DNA from 3 places in the Pelosinus sp. IPA-1 genome. Region 3 is predicted to be linked to each of the others. Evidence: riboswitches for the same ligand, from Rfam matches in the RefSeq annotation. Region 3 holds a riboswitch; each other region holds the start of a gene.
The links. A riboswitch is a leader RNA that binds a small molecule or an ion and turns the genes downstream of it on or off. The one in region 3 is predicted to bind FMN.

Region 1 (8,150 bases), on a different contig from region 3:
TGCTCGGAGTAAGCTTGGCCTGTCTTTTGAAGAATTCATAGAAATTCGAGAGGCTACCAAATCCACATAGTAATGCGATGTTTAATATATTGATATCTGTATTTATAAGCAACTGCATTGCCTTTTGTACACGCAATTGATTAATGTATTCTGTAGGTGTCACATGAAATTGCTGACGAAACAAATAGATGAGATGATTCTGGCTAATACCTAACTCTTTTATTGCGGCTGAAAGCTTCTCTCGGTCAGCAAAATAGGTATCGAAAATATTTTTTGCTTTTTTTATTAGGACTAACATCGGATTAAACTCAATCAAATCCGGTCGGCATCTTTTGCAAGGTCGTAAACCATAAGAGTAAGCCTGCTCAATTTCGTCAAAAAACTCAACATTATTTATCCTAGGTTCTTTCGATTTACAGGATGGCCGACAAAAGATGCCCGTTGTTTTCACACCGTATAAGAACACGCCATCATAGGAACTGTCACAATGAACGACAGCATTCCACTTTTCCTCTTTACTTAGTGCCATAATTGTCACCGACCTTACTTATAATGATAAATTTCATTAAATCGAAGCAATAGAACCATAAAAAACCTTATTTTAACGCTCCAGTTTCAAAAGATGTTCTTTCACGTCCAGCCCTGCAGCATATCCGACTAATTTTCCATTTGCCCCTACTACACGGTGGCACGGAATAAATATCAAAATAGGATTTTTGTTATTTGCCATGCCTACGGCACGAGCAGCTTTCGGCTGACCAATCCGCTTTGCGACTTCTCCATAGCTTCGTATTTCACCACAGGGAATGTCTTGCAACGCTTTCCACACCTTTTGCTGAAATTCTGTACCTTCGGGGGCAAGAGGCAGTGAGAATGACCTACGTTTACTTGCTAAATAATCATTTAGCTGCTGGCCGGCTTCCTTTATTAATGAGGTTTCCTTTACAATGGCGTCCTTGGGAACGTTATCTTCTCGAAAAATTACATTTGTAATTGCCTTTCCGTTTTCCATAATTCCAATCTTACCAATGGCTGTCTGATAGAAAAATATACTTCTCATGGTTTTACCTCCCAACTTCTCATCTGCTCCCCTAGTACCTGCTTGCTTTTATTTTACGCTATACAACATCTACTTGTCTTTCCAAATATCACTTTCTAATTCTTAATACGTCTTATTTTAAAAGGGCATCACTCTTTGCGAGTAATGCCCTTTTGATCAACATTGCTTTTATATCACATTACCAATAAGGCAAGCCCTTCTTTCTTATGTCAAGCCCATGATAAAATTCTTGAATCATCCCTATTTAGTTATATTTCTATCTTTAGAGCAATTTCATCACAGTTAGGAAATTTAGTACAGTTGATACATTCTTTCCATACTTTATGTGGCAATTGGTCTTTTGATAATTCGGTAAAACCTTGTTTAATAAAAAAATTAGGCTGATATGTTAACGTAAATATTGTCTTAATTTCTAAAGCTTTCGCTTCTTCAATTAGACCTTGTACAATATTACGGCCGATACCTGATTTAATAACATGGGGGGCAACTGCCATTGCTCTGATTTCCGCCAGTGAATCCCATACTAAATGCAACGCCCCAATGCCAACAACTTCTCCATTATCTTCTGCCAAAATAAAATCTCGCAATGTTTCATATAACATATTACGCGAACGCCCTAACATCAGACCCTGTCCAGCATAAGCGTTAACTAAATTATACATACTTTCTACATCTTTAAATGTAGCTTTACGATAAATCACTTATACCACTCCCTTAATGTATAATTTCACATTATACATTAATAAAAATACTGACACAATACATTTTTAAAAAGCCTATCCTATTTTTAAGAACTTCCCTCATTCACTTATCCAGCTTTTTGAATGGAGTCAACTCTATATAATTCATTTATTGCTTCATCTAATCTTTGACTAACGAATAACACATCGGGATGTGATATTCCTTTTTCGAGTGCCATTACGTGCATTTCATGCCGCAAGTACTCTATCTTACACCATAAATTTTCCACTACAAAATCCCTTCATTCTTTCTTTATTTTCAGCACATTATCCATTATATGTATAACCTCTTACAAATTGTGTCGAACTATCGTTCTAGAATAAAGTTTATTTCATTAAATAAACTTTTTTTCGTCCTTATGTCGAAGAGACAAGTTCTTTAGTATTGTTTTAATTCCACTTTCATCAATGCAAAGGAAATATTGTAGCATAATAACAAACCAAAGTGCTACATGTGACAATATTCATTTACTCTTCTTTGCTCGCAAAAAAAGAAATTGAGGTTTCTGGGTTAGCTTCTCGTATGCTTTAGGATGTAATTCTTTGAATTTTTCTGTTGGCATAGGTTCTATTAACTTTTCAATGATAAATCCTGCGTCTAATACAGGCGAGACTATTTTAGATAAAGGTCTTCTGTAAAACTGAACTTTTACTTTCCCCTTATTCGTTTCCCATTCATCTTCTATAATCTCTGTTAAAAAGTAATTTTCTCTATTAAAATATGTAAAGTCCATAAATGGATGATGTACAGACAGTATTAAAGAACCTAATGGCTTTAATACTCTATTGAACTCAGCCATTACAAGATTCCAATCTCGAACATAGTGAAGAGTTAAAGATGACAATATGATATCTATGGTTTTATCTTTTATAAAATTTAGAGGTTCATTGAGATCAGCTCTTATAATATCAGCCTTATCGCCAACTCTTTTCTTTGTCATTTCTATCATTTTGGGACTAAAATCTATCGCTGTTACATTAGCTCCCTTAGTAAGCAACCAGTTACTATACCAGCCTGCAGCACACCCAGCATCTAGCACCTTCTTCCCTGCAACATCGGGAAGTAATGATAAAGTCGCTGGTCTTTCATAGTAGGCGTTAAATGGTTTCGTGTCGACACACTCAAAATAATACTCCGCCATTGTTTCATAAGAATCATAAGAAATCGAATTTTTATTCACTGTTGCTCTACTTTCCAATAAGCTCTTCAACATTTTCTCCCCCTAGCATGTACTGGAATTAAATCTCCTACAAATTTCACAAATCCTTGAATGCAACCTTTTGATGTATCATTTAGTGCCTTTTCTACAAAAACATCTTCAAAGACTGATGCTATTCTATCACATTTAGTATGTACAAAAAACGTATCAGCATTACGCCGATACGTTTTCCTTAAAACAACTCCTATAAGTAAGTCTTCTTATTATAACACTCAAATAATTATTTAGAGCCTAAGAATAAGGCAACACTCGTTAAAATCGAGAGTTGCTATAATTAAACTCGAAATTTGCTGACAGATTCTTGAAGATCCATGGCAAGTTTTGATAACGCTTGGCTTGAGGAAGCGATTTCTTCCATAGATGCTGATTGTTCTTCGGTTGCAGCGGATACAGTTTGTGCTTCGGCAGATGCATTTTTACTTAATTGATTGATTTGCTTCACCGATTCGACAATTTGTTGGCTGCCTGTAGCGATTTGTTCGATTGCCGCAGAAATTTCTTTCGTTTGGCTCGACCCGTTACTTATCATAACTACAATTTCTTGAAAAGCAACTCCAGAGGCGTTCACTACTTCTGCTCCAAGCTTAACTTCTCGCGTTCCATTATTCATAGCTACAACAGCCTTATCGGTATCACCTTGAATCTCGCTAATTAGTGTGGCTATTTGCTTAGCAGCTTCTTGTGATTGCTCGGCAAGTTTGCGAACTTCTTCTGCAACTACAGCAAAGCCGCGCCCGTGTTCACCAGCTCGGGCTGCTTCAATAGCTGCATTTAAAGCTAATAGATTCGTTTGACCGGCAATGCCTGAAATTGTATCCACAATTTGTCCAATTTCCTTAGAACGCTCTCCTAATTGGGCTACTACTTGAGCAGAGGAGGTAACAGTTTCTTCGATATTCGCCATCTGAGTTACCGCTTTATTTACTGATTTGTTTCCTTCCTTTGCTTTATCAGCCGCTTGAGCTGTTTGACTTGCCACTTCATTCGCATTGGCAGCAATTTGTTGGATACTTTCTGACATTTGCTGCACCACGTTGGAAGTATTGTTTGCTACTTCTAGTTGTTGTTCTGCACCTGTTGCTACCTCAGTAATAGAATCGGCAACTTGATTAGCAGCTTGAGCTGATTGATCAGCACTAGCTGTTAATTCTTCAGAAGCAGCGGCTAGGTGTTCGGCAGAACTGTTAATATCCTTCATTAGTATACGGAGATTATTTTTCATATCTACTAAAGAATCTGCCAATTGACCAAATTCATCTTTTCTAACAAAAGTACGAGGCTTATCACGAAAATCACCTGCAGACAATCCCCCACAAAATGAGACCATAGCATGTAAAGGTTTAGTGATCAACCGTGTAATATAGAATCCGCTTACGCCTAATATTGTAGTAAATATTAATAAGATTCCAATGTTAATTTTAGTTGATGTTCTAAATGAAGCCTCATTCGTACTATTAATATTTCTTGCTACTCCTATAGAATATTCGGAGAGATCCATACATTTATTAAGAGCAATCGTTTCTAAAGGTGCTACACTTGAAAGGTACAATGCATAAGCTTCTGCATTCTTGTTCTGTGCTGCCAAATCAATTACTGTAGTACGAGCTTCTCTGTACTTTTTCATCGCTGCTTTGAGATCTTCTAATTTCTGTTTCTCTTTATCGTCTAATTTAGCTTTTTCAATTTCAGCTATATTTGCATTAAATTTTTTAGCTCGATCACTTATAAGTGTTTTTAGCTCTTCATTTTTTTTGCTATCTGTTGTAATCATCAATTCAATTATTGCTGCACTTACCTTATTGATATGAGCTTGATTTTCATTGATAAGCTGTACTGGTACCAAGTTATCTGCAAACATAGAATTCATATCTACACTTGCCCTCTGAAGATAATGATAGCCTGTATACCCAATAACTCCTAGCGATATAATGGCAATAAAAATTAAGGCACCTAACTTCAGACTAACTTTCATATTCTTAAAAAAATCCATTATTTTTCCCCTTTTTGTCTTGTAATTATTTTACAACTTTTCGACATTAATTGTCATTTTCCTGCATTTTTTTCTGTCTATCATTACAACTTGCAACATAATATATAATATAAACACCTGCAAAGCTAACTGCTTTGCAGGTGTTTATATTATATATTAACCGTAAGATCTTTCATCCTAGGTCCGAAGTTTGGACTAGACTTTATGATGCAAATGTTTTTCTACCTTTTCGATACGCAATTACATCATCGACCGTAACCACTGGCATGTTATTTTTCTTTGCAAATGCAATGATTTCAGGTAACCTTGCCATTGTACCATCATGATTTGTCAATTCACACAATACGCCATATGGCTTCAACCCAGCAAGTCGCATTAAATCTACATTGGCCTCTGTGTGCCCAGGTCGCTCCAGTACACCGCCCTGCTTGGCCTTTAATGGGAAAACATGGCCCGGACGCACCAGTTGCTCTGGACTTACAGGATCCGCAATCGCTGCTTTCACTGTAGTCACCCTGTCGGCAGCAGATACACCCGTAGTAACCCCGGTCGCAGCTTCAATAGAAATAGTAAAAGGTGTTCCAAAACTGCTTGTATTAACATCTACCATCATCGGCAATTCTAATGCCTGCACTCTTTCTTCAGTCAAACATAAACAGACAATTCCACTGCCCTCACTAATTAACATTGCCATTTGTTCGTCTGTCAGAGACTCTGCTGCAAAAAAAATATCACCTTCGTTTTCCCGATCTTCATTGTCGGTAACTAAGATTCCGCGACCACTGCGCAATGCAGCAAGAGCATTTTCCACCCGTTTGTCAGTGTCTCCAAAATGAGTTAGTAAAGTTTGATTCATAGTATATTCCTCCTAATAATTTAGTAGGACTTACCAGAATCAGGGCACAGAAAAAGACAGTTCAACTTTAAAATAAATAAAAAATTGATTCCTTCTGAGAATCAATTTGGTTGACTGCCTTACTCTCTTTCATCCGGACTATACCGTCGGCACTGGCCTCTCACCAGTTCTGCTGACCTCTTCCTATAGAAGAGCGCTCGCGGGCTCCTCAGTAAAACTGAGATACCGCCGGTGGGGATTTTCACCCCGCCCTGAGAATAAGTCGCTATTTAAATAGTATTATTAAATATTTAGATTGTCAAGTTTGCAATCACCTTATGTCCTTCAACAGGGACAAATCCTTTAGCTCCGTCTTCCTTTTACTTTTTCGGATTTTATTATAAAAATATTACAAATTTCGATAATTTTCACTGTTTTTTTAAAGGCTTTTTGTTCTTTGATATAGAATTGATAATCTGAAATCGTTAGGAGGTAGTAAAATGGAGCAACTCACCAATCAAGAAATACTTGAGGCTTTTAAAATTGTTCTTCCCTACTTAAACAAAATCGTCCGGGAAGATATGGCTGTTGGATTAACGGACAAAACGGCATATTTATCCTACTTCCGTGCAAAAGAGTTTGAGCTTGATTTACCTGCTGGTAAGCCCATCAAAGGAATTAGTACTATCGAAGACTGTATTAGCACAGGTAAAGATACTTTTGCAGATATTCCTCCTGAAGTGTATGGTCGTACTATAAAGACTATCTTCACTCCAATCTATGGTGTTAATAAGGAAGTTATTGGAACATTAAGTTCTGGGATCGATTTAAATGATAGTCTTACATTAGTTGATACTGTTGAAAAATTGGCGAACTCAACAGAATTAGCCTCAGCAAGTGTCGAGCAGGTTGCTCAAAGTGCAAGCGAACTAGCAAGTGCGGGGCAAAAAGCAATTCAGCTAGCAGGTGATTTGATAAAACGGAATGAAGAAACAGTTCAGGTCATTGGTTTTATACGTAACATAGCCCAACAAACAAATCTTTTAGGACTAAATGCGGCGATTGAAGCAGCTAGAGCAGGAGAACAAGGCCGAGGATTTGCCGTTGTAGCCGAGGAAGTTCGAAAACTTGCTGACCAATCGCAAGAAGCAACAAAGAAAATACAGTTAACATTACAGGAAATGAGCAAGGCTGTTTCCGATATCTATAAATCAATCGAAACTACTAGCTCAATTAGCCAAGAACAGGCGGCATCTACTCAAGAGATCGCAGCTAACTTAGAAGAAATAAATAAAGGCGCGAGAAATTTGGGAAATTACGTTGAGCGTTATAAATAAATAATTTAAAAATAAGAAGTGATATCTTTATCGCAAAGATATCACTTCTTACTCTTTTCCGTTATCTATTATTCAATCATCTTATTCCTAGTAACCTTGGAGTAAAGCCACATGAACCAAGTACGCAACACTAAAAAACTTTCTACAGCTACGAACATACTATAGAGAGCTAAAAATAAAATACTAATTCTTTTTACAAATTCATTCCCTATAACTAATTGGAATAGATATTTAGAAACATCAATTACATCGTTACCAATCGGCGCATTTACAACATGGGGTACGTGTTCCATAAGAAAAACTAAACGTGTTGCAATCAATAAATATAAGTACATTTTCCCTAATTTCTTTATAGACTGATATTTTTCATTCGTTAATTCCTTAGATGTTGACATTGTAATGTCCCCCCCCATTCGAAATAAGAATATTAATATTTTTGATAGTCCACTTATTATTTTAAGATAACTACATAAAAATATAATAGAAATCGTTATACTTAGCATTACCCTATTATGACACAACATAACCTAGAATAACAATGTATACTTATTTCCTATTTATTTTATATTCATCATCCACACCTCGCAGAGGTCAACGAACTCGTCCTTGATACTGTGAGCCTTTACACAGGTCTATTATTTATGCACGATACATCTAACAACTTCTCATAGCTACTGCAGGAATCTAATGTAATTTGTGGTATATGAGTTATATGATAAAATCAGAACAGGGAGGATTTATGAAAACTTCTAAACTCCAAGGTCCAGCGGCAACTTATCGGCATGACGATCATGTTATAAAAAATATAAACAAAGAATTTCGCACTCGATTGACATCTGGTCAGCGGATAGCTGATTGGTTAGCTAAAGTGGTTGGTAGTTGGCCCTTTATTATTTATCAAAGTGTTGTAATCGTAATTTGGATGACAACAAACGTGTATTTAACTTATAAAGCAGTTAGCGATGCAG
Region 2 (8,150 bases), on a different contig from region 3:
ATTCAAGAGCATGTAGGGAAGGATAATCTTGAATTGTTACTCAAACAAGCAATAATTCAAGCTAACACCTCCATTTATCAGATGGCTCTATCTAAAGAAGATTTTAGTGGTATGGGGACAACGGTAACGGTCGTATATATTGATGGGAAAAAGCTTCATTGGGGCCATGTCGGTGATAGCCGTATCTATTTATTGCGTAATGGAGAGTTTCGCCAAATAACCAATGACCATTCATTGGTTTGGGAATTAGTGCAAAGCGGTAGTATAACGAGAGAAGACGCGCAGAATCATCCAAAGCGCAATATATTGACTCGTGCGGTTGGTACGAGTTGTTTAATTAGCGTTGATACAGGCACCCTTTCCTTAGAAGCAGGTGATGTTGTATTAATGTGTACGGATGGACTAACTAATATGGTTAGTGAAGAAGAAATCCACAAATTAATTCAAAGAAAAGACTGCGATCCTCGCTCTATTGTAGAACAGTTGGTGATGCAAGCTAAAAATGCGGGTGGATTCGATAATATTACGACTATCTTAATTAAAGAAGAGGATGCATAACTATGACTAACATAGGACAACTTGAGCGCAATTTGCTTGTGGTTGCTGGTATCATTATGTTACATGGTGTAGCAGCTGTTAGCTTGGCTCACGGGGTCATTAATTATATTGCATTAGGAGCTATATGTTCTATCTTTGCTGGGTTTATGCTAGTAAATACTCTCTTGCGTAGAATGGGACATGCTGGTGATCCTCTATTACTCCCGTTAACAGCCCTACTGGTGAGTATTGGATTGACTACTATTTTTAGACTTAGACCAGATCTTTTTTTAGTACAAGTGATTTGGATTGGTGTGGGGTTGAGTGTTTTTTTAGTATCTGTATTTCTTTCTAGGCGACTAGAACAAGTGGCTTATTTTAAATATATTTGTGGATTTATTGGTGTCAGCTTGTTATTAACAGCAATTGTCTTTGGAGTTGATATTGGCGGACATAAAAGCTGGGTAATTATAGGACCAATTCGCTTTCAACCTTCTGAATTTGCAAAGATATTTATTGTATTATTTTTAGCAGCTTATTTAAGTGAAAGAAGAGAATTACTTACTCATGCTACTAGGCATTATGGACCTTTGGTGCTGCCACACCCAAGATTTGTTGCGCCTCTTATTGCAGTATGGGGCATTACAATGCTTATGTTTATATTGCAACGTGACATGGGGGCAGCCCTATTGTATTTTGGTATTGCTATACTCATGGCCTATATGGTTAGTGGGCGATTGAGCTATGTGATCATTGGCTTAGTTTTATTTTTAATTGGCTCAGTCATTTGTTATAAATTATATTCTCATATACAAATTCGTGTTGATATTTGGCTAAATCCGTGGGCTGACCCTAACGGAGGAGCATATCAAATTGTTCAGTCTTTATTTGCTTTGGGCTCTGGGGGGATTATGGGGACTGGTCTTACTTATGGATTTCCTGGTATGATCCCTGAAGTTCATACAGATTTTATCTTTGCTGCTATCGGGGAAGAGATGGGCTTAATGGGGGCAGGTGCGGTTATTATAATATATATTATTTTAATCTATCGTGCCTTTCGTGCATCGTTATTGTCAATTATGCCTTTTAGTATGATGGTAGCTGGCGGATTGGCAGTTTCTATGGCACTCCAGATATTCTTGATTATTGGCGGAGTTATTAAATTTTTTCCTTTAACAGGCATTACTTTACCGTTTATTAGTTATGGGGGGAGTTCTATTGTATCAAATTTCATATTGCTAGGTATGCTGTTTTCCATATCGGAAGTGAGATGTTATGATGCGAAATGACATGAATCATATAGCTGATAATATTCGTAAGGTGGCTTTAGGACTAGTTGGTTTATTGTTGAGTTTACTAATCTATCTGTCTTATATACAAGTTGTAGAGAGTGAATTTTTGGCAACACACCCCTTAAATCGCCGCACGGCTGAAATTGCTCGTATGATTCCATATGGTATGATAGTGGATAGACATGGTGATAAGTTGGCCTATAGTCAAAGAGAGGGAGATGTATTTAAGCGTAAGTATCCCTATGAAGCTATGACAGCACAAGTGGTAGGTTACGATAGTAGCACATATGGTAAGAGTGGTATTGAGGGGACTTTCAATTCCTATTTAACTGGGAATAATAACGCAATGGCTCATTTAGGGGCAATCAGCCATTTATTTGCCAATAAGGCAGGTAATAATGTAGTATTAACCTTGGATGTGAAACTGCAAGAAATTGCTTACAAAGCTCTAGGAAATCATCGAGGAGCCGTAATTGCGATAAATCCTCGTACAGGAGCAATCTTAGCTATGGTGAGTAAGCCTAGTTTTGATCCTAATCAAATTGATCAGGAGTGGAAAAGTATTTCTACGAATGAGAATAGTCCTTTATTAAATCGGGTGACTCAGGGATTGTATCCTCCTGGTTCTACGATTAAGGTTATGATTGCTGAGGCAGCATTAAAAGAGAAGGTAATAGACCTAAATAGAACCATAGATTGTGAAGGTATTTTAAAGATACCACCAGATTATACTTTGCAAGAAAGTCATTTAGAGTCCTATGGTAAGATTAACTTAACTGAAGCATTAGCCGTCTCGTCTAACGTATTTTTTGGCACCATATCTTTAGAATTAGGACGCAGCAAAATGGCGAATGCCTTTGAGCGATTTGGTTTTAAACAACCTGTCAGTCAAGAATTGCAAGAAACTGCTTCTCATTTGCCGAATTTTTCTTCGTTGGGCAACGGAGATTTAGCACAAACGGGCATTGGCCAGGGCAGTTTATTAGTTACACCTTTGCGGATGGCTATGCTAGCAAGTAGTTTCGCTAATAAGGGGGTAATTATGAAGCCATATCTTGTAGATAAGATAACGGATCCTGATGGTACTGTAATTAAATCATATTCTCAGGAAGAATGGCTTACTGTGACTAGCCCTCAACTAGCTGAGGATATTAATAAAATGATGATCAAAGTTGTTGAAAGTGGTACAGGTAAATCAGCTTCTTTACCAGGTATAATAGTAGCTGGTAAAACTGGTACCGCAGAAAACGCTCAGGGGGATTCTCATGCTTGGTTCATTGGTTTCGCACCAGCAAATAATCCGCAAATTGCAATTGCGGTAATTGTTGAAAATGCTGGTTATGGGGGAAGCATTGCAGCGCCAATTGCCCGTCAAGTGTTTAGGGCAGCATTACAATAAGGGGGTGATGGTTCACATGATTAATCGAACTCTTGATAAGAGATATACTGTTTTAGAGCATATTGGTGGCGGTGGAATGGCTGATGTCTATAGGGCACACGATAAACTATTGGATCGCTCTGTAGCAGTTAAAGTTTTACGTTCACAATTTGCAAATGACGAAGAATTTGTGACCCGTTTTAGGCGTGAAGCGCAAGCAGCGGCTCGTTTATCTCATCACAATATTGTAAATATCTATGATGTCGGAAAAGATGAAGATGTACACTATATTGTTATGGAATATATATCAGGTGAAACTCTTAAAGAACGTATTTTACGAGAACCACTGCCTATAGAAATGGCAGTTCGGATTGCCGCAGATATCGCTGAAGCATTAGAACACGCGCATCAGAATAATTTAGTACATTGTGATATAAAACCTCATAACATACTTATGACTCGCGCTGGACGTATAAAAGTGACTGACTTTGGTATTGCAAGAGCAGTAAGCTCAGCTACGATGCATCATACTTCAACAATAATAGGATCAGTACATTACTTTTCTCCTGAACAGGCAAAAGGAACAGTGGTTGGGGCAAAGTCAGATATTTATTCATTAGGTGTTGTTCTTTATGAAATGCTGACGGGAACAGTGCCCTTTAATGGCGAAACGCCAATCAGCATTGCTTTGAAACATTTACAAGAAGAACCGCGTCCTATACGGGAACTAAAACCAGAAGTACCACCTTTGTTGGAGGCTATTGTTCTTAAGGCAATGGCAAAAGATGTAGCGAACCGATTTGACATTAGCGAGATGATTGCTGACTTAAAATCAGTACAAAACTATTTTAGGGATGACCATACGCGCCGTCTGTCAAGAGGCGATTTCCCTACTCAGATACTACCACGCATAGAGGAACCGATTTCTAACAAGGCAAATATGGTTGGAGCCGAACCAGAAAATAATAGTTTAACGAAAAGTAATAAATCCAAGAAGCGAGTATGGGGCTTAATATTGCTATTATTATTTGGCTTTATGATAGGTGCTTTTTTTGCTTTTGGTAAGTTTTGGAGCAATAATGATGTTACCGTTGCAAATGTTGTTGGCAAACAAGTAGAAGTTGCCCGCAGTATTTTAACAGGGCAAAACTTGCGTGTCACAGTATCAGAATCATTTAGTGATAAAGTACCAGCTGGAAACGTCATTTCTCAATATCCAGAGGCAAATACAGTAGTAAAAGAGCAGCGTATGGTTAATCTTGTTATTAGCAAGGGTGGCGAGATTACTATAGTGCCTGATCTTAGAGGACTCAGCCGAAGGGATGCAGAACTGCAAATTAAAAATGCTGGTTTAGTAGTAGGAAGAATTGATGAACAGTTTAACGCTGACGTTCCAGCGGATACAATTATTAATCAGCAGCCACGCCCGCCGGTTCAAGTCAATAAGAATTCTACGGTTGATCTTGTTATAAGTAAAGGTGCTGGTCCACGTAAATTTGCCTTACCTGATTTTCGTGGTACGCCGATAAATACGGTAAACACCCAAATTGAGAGTCTAAAACTAAAAGTGGGTAAAGTAACTGAAGAAGTTAGCGATAAGTATCCAATTGGGACTATTATTGGACAAAATCCTGGTCCATCAGCGGAAATTACAGAAGGTGCTTCGGTAGATTTCACAGTTGCAAAAGGCGGCGGTAGTGCAACTAAAAAAGCCGTTGTGCAAATAACAGTACCTGAAGGGGCCACTCGCCAAGCAGTTCAAGTTGTTTTAACTGATACAAATGGTCGACGTGTTGTTTATGAAAATGTCCATAAGCCTGGTGATAAGGTTGAAAAAACCGTGGATGGTGTAGGCCAAGTTAGAGTACAAGTGTATATTAATGGTGTATTGTTGCAAGAGCAAACAATATAGGAGGCATAGCAAGTGCAGCATGGGGTGATACTAAAAACATATAATAGTTTTTATTATGTGAAAACAAATGACAAGGTGATTATGTGCACTTTGCGAGGACGCTTTAAAAAAGAACGTTTTTCACTTTTAGTAGGCGATGAAGTTGAATATGATATTACTGAAAATGATAAAGGGATAATTGAAAAGATATTACCTCGCCGTAGCATGTTGAAAAGACCAATGATTGCAAATATAGATCAAGTTATTGTTACCTTTGCTGCAGTAAATCCAAATATTAATGCAGTTTTAGTAGATCGATTTCTAGTTTTGGCAGAAATGTCGGACTTAGATATAATCATCTGTATTAATAAAACTGATTTGGCTGATATGCAAGAATTAGAACCTCTTCTTGCATTGTATCGGAGTATTGGTTATAAGGTTATCACATTATCTGCTAAATTGGGACTTGGTATTAGGGAATTGCAAAATGCTCTTTCTGATAAAATTAGCGTATTTGCTGGTCCCTCGGGGGCTGGCAAATCCACGATTTTAAATACAATTGAAGCGGGGCTTACTCTAGTAACAGGTGAAGTTAGTGAAAAAATTGGTCGTGGTAAGCACACGACTCGCTTTGCAGAGCTGTTACCCTTAACTACCGGTGGCTTTGTTGTCGACACGCCCGGTTTTAGTTTTACCGAGTTTGATGATGTGAAAAAAAATGATCTTATGTATTATTTTCCCGAAATAGCAGCGATTGTACAGGAATGCAAGTTTAATACTTGTCTGCATGTGAAAGAACCCCAATGTGCTATAAAACAGGCAGTATTAGAGGGGCGTATTAATGAACAGCGGTATAATTCATATATTGAAATACTATCGGAAATTCAAGAAAAGAAGAAAGGATTTTAAATTATGATTAAAATAGCACCATCAATTCTTTCGGCTGACTTTTCTAAATTAGCTGAAGAAATAGAACGAGTGGAAGTAGCAGGTGCGGATATGCTTCATATTGACATAATGGATGGACATTTTGTACCTAATATTACATTTGGTCCTCCTGTTGTTGCGGCAATTCGCAAAGTATCTAAATTATTTTTCGATGTTCATCTTATGGTAAGCAATCCGCAAGATTTTGTTGAAGCGTTTGCAAAAGCAGGTGCTGATCTCTTAACAGTTCATGTTGAAACAGCCCCTCATTTACATCGAGTATTGCAAACCATCAAAGAGCATGGGCTAAAAGCTGGGGTATCTCTTAACCCCTCTACGCCACTTTCGGTAATTGAAGAAGTGCTTAGTGAAGTAGATATGGTGTTATTAATGACCGTAAATCCTGGATTTGGTGGCCAAAAATTTATACCAAGCATGCTTGATAAAATTACTAGGTTAAAATCTATGATTTCCGAAAGGAATTTAGCTGTGGAGATCCAAGTGGACGGCGGAATTAATGCTGTAACTGCCCGTCAGGTAATAGCTGCTGGTGCTACAATTTTGGTTGCAGGATCTGCTGTATACCAATCAGAAGATATTAAAAAAGCAATTTCTGAAATTAAAGGCACTTGATTATTTTCATGAATACTGGTAACATATACATAATTGAATAAGGAGCCTTTGGGGCAAGGTGAAAAAGAGAAATCTTTTAACTCCTTACCGGCGGTGATTAGCCCGCGAGCCGTATGGCTGATCCGGTGGAATTCCGGAGCCGACAGTATAGTCTGGATGGAAAAAGGTTATTATTAAGTCTTTGATAAGGCTTAATAGCTGTTGCATTTTTCTAATGTTCTATTAGGCTGTTAAAAAGTATTAAACTTTTTTAACAGCCTAATTTTTTTGGAGGGGTCAATTATGGATGAAGAGTATATGAGGCAGGCGCTATTTTTGGCTCAATACGCTACTGGCCGGACAAGTCCAAATCCTATGGTTGGGGCTGTAATTGTGCGGGAAGGACGAGTTGTGGGACAGGGATGGCATAAGCAAGCAGGCACACCCCATGCCGAAATTAATGCATTGCAGCAAGCTGGAGAATTGGCGGAGGGGGCAACTATATATGTTACGCTAGAACCTTGTTCTCACCACGGTAGAACAGGACCATGTGCTGATGCATTAATCTTGGCGGGTATTACGAGAGTAATTGTCGCGATGGCAGATCCAAATCCTTTAGTAGCTGGACAAGGTATTAATAAGTTGCGAAAAGCTGGCATTGAAGTCGTAGAAGGTGTGTTGTCAAGGGAAGCTGCAAAATTAAATGAGGTTTTCATAAAGTGGATTTCCACTAAATTGCCTTTTGTCCATTTGAAAAGTGCAATGTCTTTAGATGGAAAAATTGCTTCTTACACAGGACAATCCCAGTGGATTACAGGGCCTGCTGCGCGAAATCGCGTACATACTTTACGAGATACTTGTGATGCAATTCTGGTGGGGATTGGTACTGTATTAGCCGATAATCCTAGTTTGACAACTCGACTATCGTACCAGGGGAAGAATCCGAATCGAGTGATTGTTGACAGCATGGCACGAACACCTCTGACGGCTAATGTAGTAACAGATGGTTTAGCCAAAACTATCATTGCCGTTACTGATAAGGCGCCAGAGGAAAGAGTCAATGCTTTGCGTGCTTGTGGCGTAGAAGTTTTGGTAGTTGAGAGCAAACAAGATGGTGTTAATTTGCCTTTATTATTTAAAGAATTAGGGAAAAGACAAATTACTAGTTTATTAATTGAAGGTGGAGCTAGTATTAATGCTTCCGTGTTAGAGGACAATCTAGTTGATAAGGTACATTGGTTTATTGCCCCCAAGATTATTGGTGGTAATAGTGCTCCAGGACCAATAGCTGGTCAAGGAATAGCTGATGTTAATAAGGCAATTTTGCTTGAAGATATAGAAACAGAATCTGTTGGGGAAGATATATTAATTAGCGCCTATATGCGCAACCGGGAGGGACGAGATGTTTACCGGACTTGTGGAAGAATTAGGTAAAGTGAAGGCGATTGTCCGTGGTGTTAAATCTGTACGTTTAACAATTCAGGCTAGTAAGGTCATTAGTGACGTTAAATTA
Region 3 (8,150 bases):
GTACCGTAGTCATTGGATTACGAATTTCATGACCGATACTGGCAGCCATCTCTCCGACTAAATGTAAACGATCGAATCGCGTCAAATGTTGCTGCATTTGTTTAAGTTCACTAATATCACGGATTATCAGGACGAAATCATTTTCGTTGCTCGCTGTAATTCTACCTTCACAATAATAAGTAATTGAATTTAATGTAGTTTGAAATTCAAAAAATTGCATAGTATTTGTAGTTACTGCCTGATCAAAGTAATGCATAATTTTTGAGGCTATTAAGGGCAGTACATCCTTAATGTTTCTATTCTGGAGATTGATAGGGGGGAAGAAGGGAAATGTATTTTTCGACTCTTGATAATCGAGGATAAAACCATTCCTGTCTAATACAAATAAGGTATCAGGTATTGAATTGAGAAGAATTTGCGTACGATCTTGATTTTTCTTTAATGATTGCTCAGCTTTTTTTAAGTCTGTGATATTGCGAAGGGTACATAGTACATATTCAACAGAACCATCGGCTCCGAATTCCGGAACTAAAAGGGCATGATAATACATTGTTCTATTATGTAAAGTTTTAAAATCAGACTGAAAACTTAAACTTTTTTTAGCTTTAAAAACCTTGTTAATTTCAGTTTTCCATAATTGATAATAATGAGCGGAAAGACCAAGATCTGAGAGTTTGGTACCAATTAGATTTTCGGCTAGTATACCTGTGGGAATTTTAATTGCTGGATTGGCATAAATAAAGTATAGGTTTTTGTCAAAACGAATGATAGCGTCGGGAGAATTTTCAGCGAGAGATTTAAAGTCGTGTGCACGTTGCGAGGGTGGACTCGGTTCTTCTATAGAAAATTTTCGCGGAGAATTATTCATAAAAAAACGTACCCCCATATAAAAAATAGTATTTCAAATCCTTTGAAAGATTATTTGTAGCATAGCATTCGTCAAAGATAGATAGTTTCCCTTTAGATAATTTGTCGAAAAAACAGGAATGTAAAAAAATATACTATATTACTGTTATATCCAGTATGATATACAGTAACAAATTGGTAGCTTGACTTTGCCGTAATTTTAAAGAAGGGAAAAAGGCACTTAAAAAAGAATAAATATTATATACAAGTTATAAGGAGTATTATGCAACAACAAATAAATTAGCACAAAGGGGTTTTATAAATGCTCAAAACAGTGAAAAGGTTTTTCCAAGAAGAGCATGGCTTAAATCAACGAGCAAGGGAAATATTACGTTATATTGGCCCAGGGATACTCGTAACAGTAGGATTTATTGATCCAGGAAATTGGGCTGCCAATATGGCGGCTGGGGCCGAATATGGGTATAAATTGTTGTGGATGGTGACGCTGTCTACAATCATGTTAATTGTATTACAGCATAATGTGGCCCATTTAGGCATTGTCACAGGTCGCTGTTTATCCGAAGCAGCTACAGAATATTTGCGGCCTTTAGTCTCACGAACCGTACTCTTATCTGCAGTAACGGCTTCTGTTGCGACAGGTCTAGCAGAAATACTTGGTGCAGCAATTGCTTTAAATATGTTATTTCATATTCCCTTAAAGGTGGGCGCTATATTTACGGCTTTAGGATGTGGCTGGATGTTGTGGGCCAATTCCTATAAGCGATTAGAAAAATGGATTATGGGTTTTGTATCGATTATTGGATTAGCATTTTTATTTGAGCTTAGTTTGGTAAATATTAATTGGCCTGAGGCTGCTATTGGCTGGGTTTCTCCTGTCATTCCCGAAGGCGCTATGCTTGTAGTGATGAGTGTACTCGGGGCAGTGGTAATGCCACATAATTTATTTTTACATTCTGAGATTATTCAAAGTAGGCAATGGAATTTGGAGGATGAAGCTGTCATTCAAAAGCAGCTTAAATACGAGTTTGCAGATACTTTATTTTCAATGTGTATTGGCTGGGCAATTAATAGTGCCATGATTCTAATAGCCGCGGCTGTGTTTTTTAGCAATCAGGTGCAAGTCGAAGAATTGGAACAAGCTGAAATTATGCTGCGTCCCTTACTTGGAAATGCCGCAGCAGTTGTTTTTGCCATAGCACTATTATTTTCTGGTATTTCTTCTACGATTACAGCAGGTATGGCTGGTGGAAGTATTTTTGCTGGTATGTTTAGTGAGCCATATGATGTTAAGGATCGCCATTCATGGATGGGAGTAGCTCTTACTTATGGTTTGGCAGTACTCTTAATTCTTTTTATCGAGAACCCTTTCCAGGGCTTGGTTTATTCTCAGATGTTTCTCAGTGTTCAACTGCCCTGGACAATATTTTTACAAATTTATTTAACATCGTCTAAGCAAGTTATGGGTAAATATGCAAATACAGGTTTGCAACAAATTATGTTATGGGCAATAGGTATTATTGTTTCTGTATTAAATATGATGTTGTTATGGGATTTTATTAAATAAACGAGTGTTATATCTTGCATTTAGAAATCGAATTTGCTACAATGTATCCATAATAATCATTTTTGAGAATGATTATCTCCGGGGCTGAAATTAAATAAATTGAAACATCTTCAGGGCAGGGTTTAATTCCCGACCGGTGGTAAGCAGTGGATTCTGCAAGCCCACGAACCGCAAGGTTGATTTGGTGTAATTCCAAAGCCGACAGTATAGTCTGGATGAAAGAAGATAGATTAGCACATGATTAGATGTGTTTCCTTGTGCTACTAACTTCCCGAAGATATTTCGGGAAGTTTTTGTTTCTAATGATTAAGGAGGAATCTGTGTGGTTTACAATACACGTTATATAACAAAGGTAGGAATTTTATCGGCAATTGCTGTAATTTTGATGTTTTTTGAAGTGCCGTTACCTATGATGCCAAGTTTTCTAAAATTGGATGCCAGTGAACTGCCTGCTATCCTTGGTGCCTTCCTATTAGGACCAATCGCTGGTGTTGGCATTGAGTTAATCAAGAATCTAATACATGGGGCGAATAGCCAAACAATGGGAATTGGAGAAGTTGCTAATTTTCTGGTAGGTGTATCATTTATTCTTCCGGCAAGCTACTTATACCAGAGATATAATAGCCCTAACGGGGCTATCATAGCTCTAGGTGTTGGAACGATTTCTATGATGTTTTCTGCTTCTTTACTAAATTATTTTATATTATTACCTCTTTATCAGGCAGTATTGCATTTTCCCCTGGAGCAAATTATATCATTAGGGACAGTAGCCAATCCTCAGATTATGGATTTAAAATCTTTTATCACCATGGCCATTGCACCATTTAATCTAATAAAGGGAATTGTCATATCCATTTTTACCATGATGATTTATAAAAAAATCTTTCCCGTCTTATGTGAAAGATAAGATAAGAGAAGAGTAAAAGAGGCTACTCCAATACAAGGAGTAGCCTCTTTCGCTATTCTAAAAAGAAAGTGTTTTGGGGAAAAAGCAAGAACGAATGATTTAACCACAGAGACACAGAGTACGCTGAGGGGGATTTTATAATCCGATCTCTTTCCTCTGTGTCCTCTGCTTCTCTGCGGTTTAAAAATGTCAAACTATTATTACAGTTGTTTGGTACTTGGTAGTGTAAAACCTCTGCCCATGACTTCGACGGCATCTTGCACAATCATAAAGGCGTTAGGGTCTGATTCTTGTACAAGAAGTTTTATCTGACCAATTTGCGTAAGAGTTACAACAACAAAGATAACCTGTTTGTCTTGTCTTGTAAAAGCTCCTTCTCCACGAAGGATGGTGGCGCCGCGACCAACTTCTTTCAAAATCGCTTTTAAGATTTCATCAGTTTTATAAGAAACAATATAAACCGTTTTCTTGCGATTGATCCCTTCCACCACATTATCCGTAATGTTAGCAGCAATAAACATAGAGATTAATGTTAAAATGGCCAACTTGATGCCGAAGAGGATGGCAGCAATCAACATAATCATACAGTTAATGGAAAAGGAAGCGGCGCCAACATTCATAGAATAATACTTTTTGATAATGCTGGAGACGATATCAAGTCCTCCACCACTTCCGTTGGCTTTAAAAATCAGGCCAGAACCAATTCCTGTAACAATGCCACCTGTGATCGCTGAAAGAATCGGATCATCTACCACAGTGAAGTTTGCCAAGTAATCTGTTGCATCGACAAAAAAAGAAAATAGGGCTGTTCCATAAAGGGTCTTTATAGTGTACTCTTTGCCCAAAAGACGATAAGCAGCATAGACAAGTGGGACATTCATTGCAAGAATTTGTACACCGATAGGAAATTTAAATAAGTAATAAAGAATAATAGCTATGCCGCTAACTCCACCACTTAAAAGATGGTGGGGGACGAGAAAACTATTAATAGCTACAGCACTTAGTAGGCACCCAACACCAACCGAGAGATATTGATAAATTTTATAGCGCATCTGTTCCTCCTATAAGTTATTTAAGTAGTATCAATGGCAATCTTCAGGAGTTGGCTATAGAGTCGCGTAGGAAGTAGACGATACTTATATCCAATTCCTGAAGATTAAATTTTTATAGATATTTTTTTATTCCCTGGAGTAGGGGTGATTTTATTACAGTTTGTTAATGAACCCTTGAATGAAAGGGTACTGGTAGCTTTCTCCATTGAATGCCTTAACGGCTGCCATAATAGAAGTTACGATGAGGATTAGCCACAAAATACCTACTATGGGGAGTAGTAAGACTCCAATCAGTAATGTACATAACAGTCCCACAAGGCAGGAAGTAACTAATATGGCCAAATGAGCGACCAAAGATTGCTTAGCATGCTCGTAAACAAAAGGATCATCCTTTTTTAATAAAAAAATGACTAAAGGTGCAATGATAAAACCCAGACCGCCTAGAAAATAAGATATATGAGCGAGGATGGCTAACAATTTTTGCTCTCCTGTAATTCCATTCATAAAAACACCTCCTAAGTATATTTTATAGTAGGTTGGTTCTTTTGTATATCCTATTCATAAAGATTGAAAATCACACTATAATAAAGAAGACTTGATTCAGATGGAGTTTTAACTCCATCTGAATCTTAGCCCTTCTTATCCAGGGACTTAGCCGCTCTTAACTCCCACTTATCGAAGATGGGAGTCTTAGAGCGGTTCAGTCATCGGATAAAAAAACTTGTTTTTGAAATGTATTTTATGATATTATCAAGAAGAACATTTATAGCAGAGGTTTCCTTTGGGTGGTATCATCAATGAACCATACTATAAAAAAGGAATCTAAAGCTGTGAAGGATCAATATAGCTATATGTTAATACTGGTATTATATCCGCTTAGATCTATGATGGACTGAGACGGGAGGTTACATAGGAAAAGTATGCCTTTCGGACAAGTGCCGGAAGGCTTTTTTTATATTCTTTTCCTAGGGCGTTTATTAGTATGTTATTAAGAGAGTACATCTATCATACTTTTTTCAGAAGTAGGATCGGGAATTAATTGTTATCTATACTATTAAATCGGCTTATATAGTAAAAGGAGAAGCAGCATGAACAAGCCAAAGGTGCTAATCGTCGGAGCTGGTAAAGTAGGCAGTGTGTTGGCCCGAGCCTTATATAGTCAGGGCTATGAATTAGTAGGAATCGTTAGTCGTACTTTCGATTCGGCCCAGGAATTGGCTAAGCAGTTTGGTGTAAAAGCAGGGACAGAAGCAGCAGATTTTACGAAAGAGGCGAATATTGTCTTACTTACGACTCCTGATCGCTATATTGGTAAAGTAGTAGAGGAACTGGTTAAGGAAAGTGGCTTTATGCCAGGACATGTTGTTATCCATACTTCAGGCTGCCTGCCTACCGAAATATTGAAACCAGCTAGAGAGCAGGGAGCTTTCATTGGCTGTATGCATCCCTTGCAGTCATTTGCCAATAAAGAACTATCTATAGAGGCATTATCTGGTGTGTATTTTGCACTGAGTGGACAAGATGAGATGATAGCAGCAGGAAGAAAAATAGTCGAGGATTTAGGCGGAAACGGTTTTGTTATGTTAGATAAGGACCGGGCACTATATCATGCTGGGGCCTGTATTGTATCGAATTATACAGTTTCGTTGATGCATTGGGCGAGTCAACTATATAGTAGTTTTGGTTTATCTAGAGAAGAGGCTTCAAAAGCCTTATTGCCCTTATTGCAGGGCACAGTGAATCAAATAAAAGAACTGGGTCCTACGGAAGCCTTAACAGGACCTATCAGTCGCGGGGATAGTATTACCATAGAGGCTCATCTACAAGTTTTAGAAAATGATGAGGAAAAGAACTTGTATCAAAATCTTGGATTATATACTTTAGGGGTAGCTTTAGAAAAAGGAACAATAGATCAAATGCAGGCAAATTGCATGACAGAATTATTGAAAATGAAACTAAAGGAGAAGGAAGATGAGCAGCAATAAACGGATTACAACAACGGTGATTCAAGAGAGAAAGGTTGCAGGTAAAGCCATTACAATGCTAACAGCATATGATTTTTCTATGGCGAAATTTTTAGATGACGCTGGAGTAGATATGTTATTAGTTGGTGACTCTTTAGGCAATGTAGTATTAGGGTATGATTCTACACTCCCAGTTACTATGGAAGATATGATCCATCATGGAAAAGCTGTGTGCCGAGGGGCAAAAAGAGCGATGGTAGTTGTGGATATGCCCTTTATGTCGTATCAAGTTTCAACAGAGCAGGCTGTGGCAAATGCAGGGAGAATCATGAAGGAAACAGGGGCTCAAGCTGTTAAATTGGAGGGGGGGCAAGAGGTTGCTGATGCGGTAAAAGCCATTGTCAGAGCTGGTATCCCTGTGGTAGGACATTTAGGACTAACTCCCCAATCTGTTCATAGTCTAGGTGGGTTTAAAGTGCAAGGCAAAGAAGAAAAAGGTGCACAAAAATTGTTAGATGATGCGAAACTTTTGGAAGAGAGCGGGGCTTTTGCAGTGGTATTAGAGTGTGTGCCTGCATTGTTAGCACAAAAGGTTACCGATTCCATTGCCATACCAACCATTGGTATTGGTGCAGGGGTATATTGTGATGGACAAGTATTGGTTACTAATGATTTATTGGGGCTTTTCCCCGGTTTTACACCTAAATTTGTTAAACAATATGCCAACCTTCATACTCAGCTGGCTCAGGCAATCGCCGAATACAGAAAAGAGGTAGAAGAAAGAGCCTTTCCTGGCGCAGAGCATAGTTTTAAAATTTCGGATGAAGTATTGGAAAAATTGTACTAATACAAGGAGGACAATCATATGAAAATAATTTCAGACATACAGGAGATGCAATTATTTGTTAGGCAGGCAAAAGAGAAAGGGATGAGTATTGGACTAGTACCAACTATGGGGTCCCTGCATGAGGGGCATCTCACCTTGATGCGTCAAGCAAAAAAAAGTTGTGATGTAGTTGTGACAAGTATCTTTGTCAATCCCACACAATTTGGTCCTACAGAAGATTTTGCTAAGTATCCTCGGGACTTATCTGGTGATAGCGAGCAGGCTGCTAAAGCTGGCGTAGATGTCATCTTTCATCCTCAGCCAGAGGAGATGTATCCAGCAGGGTATAGCAGTTTTATTGAGATTAATGGTATTACGCAAAAATTATGTGGTTTATCACGACCAGGTCATTTTCGTGGAGTAGCTACCGTTGTAACTAAACTCTTCAATATTGTTCAGCCGGATAAAGCTTTCTTTGGCCAAAAAGATGCCCAACAAGTGTTGGTACTTAAGCGTATGGTGACTGATTTGAATATGAACGTTACTTTGGAAGTGGTGCCTATTGTACGGGAGAAGGATGGTTTAGCCATGAGCTCTCGTAATGCTTTCTTATCTCCTGAGGAGCGTAAGGCTGCCTTGGTTTTATCACAAAGTCTCCAGCTTGCACAAAAGCTAGTTAACCAGGGGCAAGTCGATGCTCAGAACATTAAGGAGCAGGTAATACTTAAAATTAAACAAGAAAAATTAGCACAAATCGATTATGTAGAAGTATATAGCTATCCCCAATTAGAAAACCTGGATGTCATAGGGGACAAAGCTCTTCTTGCTTTAGCTGTTCGGATTGGAAATACTCGTTTGATTGATAATACAATTTTGGAGGGATAAGATTATGTTTATTACTTGTTTAAAAGCAAAACTTCATTGTGCCACGGTAACAGAGGCCAATCTTAATTATATGGGGAGCATTACA

Region 1: linked by a shared signal. The riboswitch ahead of ribB (3,4-dihydroxy-2-butanone-4-phosphate synthase) and the one ahead of QSJ81_RS09240 (ECF transporter S component) in region 3 are both predicted to bind FMN.
Region 2: linked by a shared signal. The riboswitch ahead of ribD (bifunctional diaminohydroxyphosphoribosylaminopyrimidine deaminase/5-amino-6-(5-phosphoribosylamino)uracil reductase RibD) and the one ahead of QSJ81_RS09240 (ECF transporter S component) in region 3 are both predicted to bind FMN.

The regions. Positions count from the first base shown of each region.
Region 1 covers NZ_BSVC01000012.1:35,545-43,694, forward strand. Annotated here, with positions in the region: gene QSJ81_RS23150 (bifunctional transcriptional activator/DNA repair enzyme AdaA) at 1-529, opposite strand, end outside; gene QSJ81_RS23155 (methylated-DNA--[protein]-cysteine S-methyltransferase) at 602-1,060, opposite strand; gene QSJ81_RS23160 (N-acetyltransferase) at 1,309-1,761, opposite strand; gene QSJ81_RS23165 (Spo0E family sporulation regulatory protein-aspartic acid phosphatase) at 1,869-2,030, opposite strand; gene QSJ81_RS23170 (class I SAM-dependent methyltransferase) at 2,265-3,014, opposite strand; gene QSJ81_RS23175 (methyl-accepting chemotaxis protein) at 3,295-5,010, opposite strand; gene ribB (3,4-dihydroxy-2-butanone-4-phosphate synthase) at 5,213-5,866, opposite strand; FMN riboswitch at 5,984-6,129, opposite strand; gene QSJ81_RS23185 (methyl-accepting chemotaxis protein) at 6,346-7,182, shown strand; gene QSJ81_RS23190 (hypothetical protein) at 7,251-7,577, opposite strand; gene QSJ81_RS23195 (DUF1003 domain-containing protein) at 7,922-8,150, shown strand, end outside.
Region 2 covers NZ_BSVC01000004.1:459,015-467,164, reverse strand. Annotated here, with positions in the region: gene QSJ81_RS12100 (Stp1/IreP family PP2C-type Ser/Thr phosphatase) at 1-558, shown strand, start outside; gene QSJ81_RS12095 (FtsW/RodA/SpoVE family cell cycle protein) at 561-1,826, shown strand; gene QSJ81_RS12090 (peptidoglycan D,D-transpeptidase FtsI family protein) at 1,813-3,228, shown strand; gene pknB (Stk1 family PASTA domain-containing Ser/Thr kinase) at 3,245-5,119, shown strand; gene rsgA (ribosome small subunit-dependent GTPase A) at 5,132-6,007, shown strand; gene rpe (ribulose-phosphate 3-epimerase) at 6,011-6,658, shown strand; FMN riboswitch at 6,699-6,830, shown strand; gene ribD (bifunctional diaminohydroxyphosphoribosylaminopyrimidine deaminase/5-amino-6-(5-phosphoribosylamino)uracil reductase RibD) at 6,941-8,071, shown strand; gene ribE (riboflavin synthase) at 8,040-8,150, shown strand, end outside.
Region 3 covers NZ_BSVC01000003.1:546,029-554,178, forward strand. Annotated here, with positions in the region: gene QSJ81_RS09230 (ATP-binding protein) at 1-868, opposite strand, end outside; gene QSJ81_RS09235 (Nramp family divalent metal transporter) at 1,169-2,431, shown strand; FMN riboswitch at 2,534-2,662, shown strand; gene QSJ81_RS09240 (ECF transporter S component) at 2,754-3,338, shown strand; gene QSJ81_RS09245 (YitT family protein) at 3,539-4,390, opposite strand; gene QSJ81_RS09250 (DUF4870 domain-containing protein) at 4,544-4,894, opposite strand; gene QSJ81_RS09255 (Rossmann-like and DUF2520 domain-containing protein) at 5,449-6,375, shown strand; gene panB (3-methyl-2-oxobutanoate hydroxymethyltransferase) at 6,362-7,201, shown strand; gene panC (pantoate--beta-alanine ligase) at 7,220-8,065, shown strand; gene panD (aspartate 1-decarboxylase) at 8,070-8,150, shown strand, end outside.